Regions from separate parts of the Cutibacterium acnes genome, predicted to be linked through region 1. Evidence: predicted binding sites of a transcription regulator. Region 1 holds the regulator's gene; the other holds the start of a gene.
The links. Region 1 encodes HrcA, which represses chaperone genes, less so after heat shock. Its sites were predicted from a motif close to TTGGCACTCGNNNNNNNCGAGTGCCAA; they were not measured.
Positions count from the first base shown of each region.

Region 2: the regulator HrcA is predicted to act here: its motif matches at 2,423-2,449, upstream of groL (chaperonin GroEL).

Region 1 is NZ_CP023676.1:970,503-975,167, forward strand. It holds gene CPA42_RS04910 (inositol monophosphatase family protein) at 1-526, shown strand, start outside; gene CPA42_RS04915 (MBL fold metallo-hydrolase) at 545-1,216, opposite strand; gene hrcA (heat-inducible transcriptional repressor HrcA) at 1,361-2,380, shown strand; gene dnaJ (molecular chaperone DnaJ) at 2,384-3,562, shown strand; gene CPA42_RS04930 (16S rRNA (uracil(1498)-N(3))-methyltransferase) at 3,559-4,299, shown strand; gene CPA42_RS04935 (zinc-dependent dehydrogenase) at 4,316-4,665, opposite strand, start outside.
Region 2 is NZ_CP023676.1:487,207-491,871, reverse strand. It holds gene CPA42_RS02460 (transaldolase family protein) at 1-484, shown strand, start outside; gene groL (chaperonin GroEL) at 619-2,253, opposite strand; gene CPA42_RS02445 (DUF3263 domain-containing protein) at 2,587-2,871, shown strand; gene manA (mannose-6-phosphate isomerase, class I) at 2,915-4,096, shown strand; gene CPA42_RS02435 (S-ribosylhomocysteine lyase) at 4,134-4,616, shown strand.

The sequences.
Region 1 (4,665 bases):
CGTTTCCGATGCTGACCTGGCCTGGGTCATCGACCCCATTGATGGCACCAAGAACTTCGTGCACGGGTCTGTTGATCACGGCGTCATGCTTGCTCAGCTCAGCCGTGGTGAAACAGTCAGAGGATGGATATGGCAGCCGCAGTACGGGCACATGTGGTTCGCTGAGCATGGCGCCGGAGTGACGTGCGACGGTGATGAGGTGACGCGAGGAGATTCCCACTCTCCGGTTCGTGCTGCCACCACCCATGAGGCCTACAAGATTCCCTCGCCTGTGGTGGAATGGCGAATGGCGAAATGGTGCTGCGCGGTGGATTATCCGTTGGTGTGCCAGGACGAGAACGATGTCACCGTCTATCAACACTCTTACCCGTGGGATCACCTTCCTGGCGCGCTCATGGTACGAGAAGTCGGTGGAGTAGTGCGTACTGTCGATGGGGCGGAATATGGTTCGCGAGAAACCTCCGGAAAGCTCATTGTCGCCGCCGATGAAGAGGCTTATGAGACGGTAGCCAAACTGCTGCGCTGAATCTCCTCGCTGTGGCTTTCAGGGGAGAGGGAGATGTCGGTCGGTGAGCGGGATATTCGTGGGAATTCGCTCGGCGAGCTGGGCACGCTGATTCATAACGCCGGTGGCATCTATGGGCTGGCCGTGTCCAGGAACATAGATGCCGGCTCCGTCGGTGCCCGTGATGACCGAATCGATCGCCCGTGGCCAACCACGGACGTCAGTCGTCTCGTCAGATTGTGGTTCTCCTGCGGTCTCTACGAGGTCTCCGACGAAGGTGATCTTTTCGTCGCGCACAATGACAATGAGGTCGCCGTCGGTGTGAGCCGGGCCGGGATGGATAACCTCGGCACCCAATCCTCCCAAATTCACATACGCCATAAGAGATACGGGGTGGTCGACATGGAGGTCGGGACAGTGAGCTAGCGCAGCCTCGTGCATCCACACTTCAGCATCGGTGATGCCGGGTAGGCCACCGCTGTGGTCGTAGTGGTGATGGGTGACGACGATTCGATCGACGGGGCGGCCTAGCATGCGGGCTGCTGACATCGCCAAGGTATGCCCCTGCTCGGGAGTCGATCCGGTATCGATGAGGAGGACGTGGTCCTCGCCAGCTACCAGTCCGCAAGTGACACTCCCTGGTTCAACAGAGGTTGTCCACACCCGAGGTGTGAGGGCGAACCATTGGGGAGTCTCGGGATTCGTCGACATGGCCACCAGTCTGGCACGTTTGGGGGGAATGTGCTGCCAGCGAGAGAGGCAGGAGGACCGAGTGTGAACGCGATAAGGTGGCACTCGGCACCCGAGAGTGCCAAAGTGGGATGTGCATTTGGCCGGATCGCGTGAGGAGGGGTTGTGCTCGACGACCGCAAGCTCGACGTGCTCAAAGCCATCGTCACCGATTACGTCTCCAGCAAGGAGCCGGTAGGTTCAAAGGCGCTGGTGGAACGCCACGGGTTGCGCGTTTCCCCGGCTACCGTCCGTAACGACATGGCCGTACTAGAGGAGGAGGGGTACATTACCCACCCCCACACCAGCGCCGGGCGCATCCCTACGGACAAGGGGTACCGCCTCTTCGTCGACCGCATCGCTACTCTCAAGCCGCTCTCGGCGCCTGAGCAACGAGCCATTCAGGCATTCATGACTGGGGCGGCGGACCTTGACGACATCGTGCGCCGTACTGTGCGCCTGCTTGCTCAAATCACCCACCAGGTAGCGATTATGCAGTACCCGGTGGCGACGACGGGGACGATTCGTCACCTCGAATTGGTGAGTTTGTCGACCGATCGTATCCTTATCGTGCTCATCATGTCGTCGGGATCGGTAGAGCAGCAGATCGTTGAGCTTCCGGGCCACGACGAGCAGAGTCTTGCTGCACTTCGCACCCGGCTAAATGAGACTCTCGTCGGATTGACAGTCGCTGAAGCGGCCGACTCGCTCAACCGCTTTCTTGACGACCTGGGACCGGCCGAAGGGCCTCGGGCAGCGTCGGTGATTGCTACCGTTCTCGAGATCCTTGCCGTCGACCCATCTGCTCGGGTTGTGGTCGCCGGGGTTCCCAATCTCACCGCATTCGGTGCACAGTGGGAGACAGCGGTACGTCCCGTCCTTGAGGCCCTTGAAGAGCAGGTCGTCCTTATGCGACTGCTCGGCGAGGCAACCGCGGGGGAGGCTGGCGAGGTTACGGTCCGCATCGGCGCCGAGAACACCGATGTACCTTTCCAATCGACCTCGTTAGTGGCGAGCACCTACGGTCCCGAGGATGCCTTGTCGAGTCTTGGCGTCGTCGGGCCGACCCGAATGGACTACCCCTCAACCATGGCAGCTGTGCGAGCCGTGGCCCGTTATGTGGGCCGGTTCCTGGCAGAAGGATGATTCTTGAGTAACGACTACTACGAGATTCTTGGCGTTTCCCATGATGCGAGTGCCGACGAGATCAAGAAGGCGTATCGCCGTAAGGCTATGAAACTCCACCCCGATGTTGCCGGGCCCGGATCAGAGGAGGAGTTCAAAAAGGTCCAAGAGGCTTATGAAGTCCTCCAGGATCCGCAAAAGCGCGCCGTTTTTGATCGTGGCGGTGATCCCAATGCCCGGATGGGCGGGTTCGGCGAAGGCGGATTTAGCAGTGCTGGATTCGATTTCACCAATCTTGTTGACGCCATGTTTGGTGGCAGCTCTCCCTTTGGTTCTGGTGGTGGCCGCGGCCCGCGCTCGCGTACCCGCCGTGGCCAGGACGCTCTGGTCCGAATGCGTCTTAGCCTCGCCGAGGCAGTTTTTGGCGTTACCAAGTCGTTAGAAGTCGACACCGCAGTGGTGTGCCCGAAATGCCAGGGTAAGGGCGCACAGTCCGGTTCCGAGCCTGTGACCTGCGATACCTGTCAGGGGCGCGGTGAGGTCATTACCGTGCAGCGCTCCTTCCTTGGTGATATCCGCACCAGCCAACCCTGCCCGACCTGCCATGGTTACGGTACGGTCATTCCTGATCCCTGCCAGGAGTGTTCCGGTGAGGGGAGGGTACGCACCACTCGCACGATCAACGTCAAGATTCCCGCCGGAGTGGCTGACGGCAACCGCATCCATCTCGATTCCCAGGGAGAAGTCGGTCCCGGAGGTGGTCCGGCCGGTGACCTGTATATCGAGATGACGGTCAGTCCCCATGATGTCTTTACCCGTCACGGTGACGACCTCGAGATGGTTGTCACCATCCCGATGACGGCCGCAGCGCTGGGGGCGAAGGTCCTCATGCACACGTTGGAAGCCGATCGCGAGGACTTCGCCGAGGATACTAAGACCGTCACTGTCGAGGTGCCGGCCGGCACCCAGTCCGGAACCCGGATCGTCGTTTCCGAACGAGGCGTGCCGAGGCTTCGTCGCAACGGGCGTGGTGATCTTGGTGTCACGTTCATCGTCCAGACACCGACGAAACTTGACTCCCACCAGAAGGATTTGCTGCGTCAGCTAGCTGAGGCTCGGGAAGAAACCAATGCTTCGGCGTCGGTAGAGAAATCAGGCGGTCGCGGCATGTTTTCCCGCATCAAGGAAGCTTTTGGCGGATGAGTGACCCCTGCTTTCTTGGCGAGGTCGCCGCAGCTGTGCCCGGATCGGTGGTAGAAATCACCGATGCAGAGGGCCACCATGCTGGCTCGGTTCGACGCATTCGGGTAGGTGAGACTGTTCTCGTCACCGACGGGCAGGGTCATGCCGTTCGCGGCCCTGCCATTGAGGTGACGAAGGGGTCAGTTAGCGTCGAGACCGTTGAGATCCTCCATACTCCCGCGACCACGCATCGATGGGTCGCCGTCCAAGCATTGCCGAAGTCCGATAGAGCTGAGCTGGCGGTGGCGACCCTCACCGAGATGGGAGTTCACGAAATCCTCGCCTGGCAGGCTGATCGGAGCATCGTGCGATGGAAGGGCGACAAGCAAGCCAAGGGCGTCGCGAGGTGGCAAGCGGCTGCCCGTGAGGCCACCAAACAGTCTCGACGTTTTCTTGTGCCGCAGGTAGAACTAGCGCAGACCCGTGAAGTTGTTAAGCGGATTTGCAATGCCCAGGCCGCCTACGTTTTGCACGAGTCGGCCAGTGAACCGCTGGTGCATCAGGAGCTGCCGGCATCCGGTGAGGTCATCTTCATCGTCGGGCCAGAGGGTGGCATCACCAGCCAGGAAGTGGAGGCCTTCGTCGCGGCCGGTGCACGCCCTGTGACGGTGTCGGACGGGGTATTGAGAACCTCGACCGCCGGTGTGGTCGGCTTAGCCCAGTTGCGGGCTATGGCTAACCTCACCGTTTGCGATTGAGAACTTGGCGTTGGGTTCAGGGCTCGACGGTCACTTTGATGGCTTCGCCCTTGGCGACGATATCAAAGACCGTCATGACGTCGTCGAGTTTGACGTGACGGGTGATGAGATCCTTAACCGGAACCTGTCCCGAGGCGATGTACTGCAAGGCACGTTTGTTGTGCTCGGGGGCCGAGCCATTGGCGCCGTGGATGTGGAGTTGACGGTAATGGATCAGGTTCGAGTCGCAGGTGATCGTTGGGTTCGTCTTGGGCAGGCCGCCGAAGAAAGAAATACGGCCATTGCGGGCAGCCATGGACAAGGCCTGTTCCTGGGTGATGTTGGCCGGGGTCGCGGTGATGATGACGTCGGCACCGCGACCGTTGG
Region 2 (4,665 bases), 480 kb from region 1:
ACCTGTAGTGACAATTATGGCCGGTCGCCTTGACGACTGGCTCAAAATCGTGGCCGAGCGCGACCGCCTCTTTATCGACCCCGGACACCTGGAGTGGGCCGGCATTGCCGCGATCAAGCGCGCCAACCAGATCTTCGTCGAGCGCGGATTCCACTCCCGGGTGCTGTGCGCCGCATTCCGCAACGTCTTGCAGTGGTCCGAACTTATCGGTGGCGACCTCGTGGTCTCCCCGCCGTTCAAGTGGCAAAAGCGCATTAACGACTCTGACTACCACGTTGTCCCACGCATAGATGAACCGGTTGCTGCCGAGCATCTCGATGCTCTCAAGAAGATCCCGGAGTTCATGCGCGCCTACGATCCTGATGGAATGACGATCAAGGAGTTCGACACGTTTGGTGCCACCCGCAGAACTCTTCGCCAGTTCCTCCAGGCCGATGCCGATCTCGACACCTTGGTGCGTGACATCATCACCCCAGCCATCTGATCCTTCCCGGAGTGAGCTGACTCTCTCATGTACGCATGCGCACCGCACGAACAACTACCACGTTTGTAACAAGACAGCGAGGTGGGGCGGCCACTAGGACCGCCCCACCTCAAATCAGCGAAGGCAATGCACGATCACATCATGCCGCCCATGCCACCCATACCGTCCATATCACCGCCGCCAGCGGGAGCCTTAACAGGCTCGGGCTTGTCAGCGATGACGGCTTCAGTGGTGAGGAACAGGGCCGCGATGGACGCGGCGTTCTGCAGAGCCGAACGGGTCACCTTGGCCGGGTCAATGATGCCGGCCTCTACCATGTCGACATACTCGTCATTGGCCGCGTTGAGGCCCTGTCCTGCGGGCAGACCAGCGACCTTCTCAGCCACGACGCCGCCCTCAAGACCAGCGTTGATAGCGATTTGCTTGAGCGGGGCAGTGCACGCGGCCAGAACGATCTGTGCACCGGTGAGCTCGTCGCCCTCCAGGCCCTCGATTTCAGCGGCCTTGGAGGCCTGCAGCAGGGCGACACCACCACCAGGGATGATGCCTTCCTCAACGGCGGCTTTAGCGTTACGCACGGCGTCCTCAATGCGGTGCTTGCGCTCCTTGAGTTCAACCTCGGTAGCAGCGCCCACCTTGATGACGGCAACGCCGCCAGCGAGCTTGGCGAGGCGCTCCTGCAGCTTCTCGCGGTCGTAGTCGGAGTCGGAGTTCTCGATCTCCTTACGGATCTGAGAAACACGGCCGGCGATCTGCTCGGAATCCCCGGCACCGTCGACAATGGTGGCCTCGTCCTTGGTGACGACAACCTGACGAGCGCGACCCAGCAAGTCCAGGGTCACCGCGTCGAGGGACAGGCCAACTTCTTCGGAGATAACCTGGCCACCAGTCAGGATGGCGATGTCATTGAGCATAGCCTTGCGACGATCGCCAAAGCCTGGAGCCTTGACGGCGACAGACTTGAAGGTTCCGCGGATCTTGTTGACGATGAGGCCAGCCAGGGCCTCACCCTCGACGTCCTCGGCAATGACAAACAGCGGCTTGCCCGACTGCATAACCTTCTCAAGGACCGGCAGGAGATCCTTCAGCGATGAAATCTTGGAGTTGACGATAAGGATATAGGGATCCTCGAGGACAGCCTCCATGCGCTCGGTGTCAGTCACGAAGTAGGGCGAGATGTAGCCCTTGTCGAAACGCATGCCCTCGGTGAGCTCAAGCTCCAGGCCGAAGGTGTTGGACTCCTCGACGGTGATGACGCCTTCCTTACCAACCTTGTCCATGGCCTCGGCGATAATCTCGCCGACGGTGGGGTCGGCGGCCGAGATGGAGGCGGTAGAGGCGATCTGGTCTTTGGTCTCGATGTCGATGGCCATGTCGGACAGACGAGCGCTAACAGCCTGGACGGCGGCCTCGATGCCCTTCTTCAGGCCCATCGGGTTAGCGCCAGCGGTGACATTGCGCAGGCCTTCACGAACCATGGCCTGCGCCAGAACGGTGGCGGTAGTGGTGCCGTCGCCAGCGACGTCGTCAGTCTTCTTGGCGACCTCCTTGACGAGCTCGGCGCCGATTTTCTCATAGGGATCGTCGAGCTCGATCTCCTTGGCGATGGAGACACCGTCGTTGGTAATGGTGGGAGCGCCCCACGACTTTTCGAGAACGACGTTGCGGCCCTTGGGGCCGAGGGTGACCTTGACCGCGTCGGCGAGGGTATTCATGCCCGCCTCGAGCCCGCGGCGGGCCTCGATGTTGAATTCGATGAGCTTTGCCATGTTTAGGGGATTCCTCCGCTCCGGTGGGCCTGGTAGCCCGTGGACGTCAGATTGATGTGGCGGGAGCGACCCCGCATTGTGATTCCCCGTGATGCCCGCGACGGACGATCTGGTGATCTCATCACCGGGAGGACCACTCGTACCGGCGCTCGCAACACCAATCCGGGCGGTAGCACTCTCGCTTGTCGAGTGCCAATGACATGTTTAGCACTCACACCCAGCGAGTGCAAAGAGTTCGTGAGCGGAACATGTCCAGTCGTACTACCAACGATGACGACGGGGCCCGCAACGTCACCCACCCGTTTATGCCGGGATGGCCCCTAAACTGGCACTGTGTCAGATTCCATCACCCCCGAATCCGCAGAGTCCGCCGAGTTGTGCGCCTCGGATCGCGCGATTTTGGATCTTGAGGAGTCCTGGCAAGCCGGGAGTCTGAGCGTTGACAAGGAGACCGCCATTCGCGACAGCCTCGGCCTATCGTCCCCCCGATACCACCTGCGACTCAACGAGCTCATCGACGACGAAAAGGCCGCCCAGTACGCGCCGTCCCTGGTGGGACGACTTCAGCGGGTTCGCAGCCAGCAACGCCGCTCCCGTAGCGCACAACTGCTCAGATGACACCTACGACGTCGGCAACGATGCACATGACGAGAGGCACATTATGAAACGCCTGACCGGAACGGTTCGGACGTACTCCTGGGGCTCCTACGATGCGATCCCAGACATCCTCGGAAAAGAGGCTGACGGAAAGCCGTGGGCCGAATACTGGCTCGGGGCCCATGAGACCTCGCCGTCGACCCTCGATGGCATACCGCTCACCGACTACATCCACGCTCACCCTGACGAACTCGGTGATCGCAGCCGAAAAGTCTTCGGTGCCCGCTTACCCTTTCTCCTCAAAATCCTCTCGGCCTACCACCCGTTAAGTCTGCAAGCTCATCCTGACGCCGCGATGGCACGGGCTGGATTCGCTCGAGAGAACCAGGACGGCATTGGCGTTGACGACCCCCACCGCACCTTCGTCGACGATTGGCCCCAGCCCGAGATTCTCGTCGCCCTCAGCGATTTTGAGGGGTTGTGCGGATTCCGCGATCCGCACGAGACCCGTCAGCTGTTCGATGAGCTAGAGGTCCTCACCCCGACTGACCCGGTGTTGGGATCGCTGACCGAACGTTCCGGTTCGGCCGCCCTTGCCGAAACCTTCCTCAACTGCCTCGCGGGGGACGACGTACGGCGTCAGATCGTCACCGAGGTGGTCTCAGGAGCCGTCAACCACGTAGGAGAGGACACACCCCTGGGAGAGTTCGCTCGCACCGCCGTCGAGCTCGACGAGTATTTTCCCGGGGACCCCTCGATCCTGGCAGCGCTCATGCTCAATCGAGTTCACCTGAAACCGGGCCAGGCGCTGTCTGTACCCCCGGGACTCATGCACTCATACCTATCGGGCACGGGCATTGAGATCATGGCCGATTCCAACAATGTCGTGCGGGGCGGACTCACCAACAAGCACATTGACATCGATTCCCTCATCCAAATCGTCTCGTTCCAGACCCAGGAGCCACGGATCATTGCGGCGGAGGAGGTAGACCCGGGAATGCGCGTATTCCCGGGCATTGACGACCAGTTCCGACTCTGGCAGCTCGACCTCGACACCACCTGCCCCGCCATGATGCCGGCAAGCGAGCTAGCTCGAATACTCCTCATTACGGATGGGTATGCGGTCTGTTCAGGCTCTCATGGAACTGACGAGATCGTACGCGGTCAGGCCGTCTGGATTCCGGCTGGTGAACGGGTACAAATTGACGGAGACTGCGACGGATTTATTGCTGCCGCCGGGCTTTAACCACAGCTGGCTGGTTGCCCGTGTGGGATTCGTGTCGATGCGAGAGGATGGGTTCATGGCACACAAAATGAACGTCGAAAGTTTCAACCTGGACCACACCAAGGTGGCAGCACCATTCGTGCGTGTGGCCGACGTCAAGCACCTACCCGCTGGCGACACCCTCACCAAGTACGACGTGAGGTTCTGCCAGCCCAACAAGGAACATCTGGACATGCCTGCGGTGCACTCCCTGGAGCACTCCTTCGCCGAGTGCGTGCGAAACCATTCCGACGCCGTCATCGACTTCGGGCCGATGGGATGCCAGACCGGGTTCTACCTCATCATGATCGGAGAACCGGATGTCCCAGGCACATGCGAACTTGTCGAGACCACCCTGCGCGACATCCTCAAGCTCGACGCCACCCCCGCTGCTAACGAAGTGCAGTGCGGATGGGGAGCCAACCATTCCATCAAGGCCGCCCAAGAAGCCGCGCACACGATGCTGAACCACCGCGACGAATGGGAACAGGTAATGGCCTGAGGATTCGGCTACCACACCGAGCTCGTCAAGACACACCGCTTGCATCGTC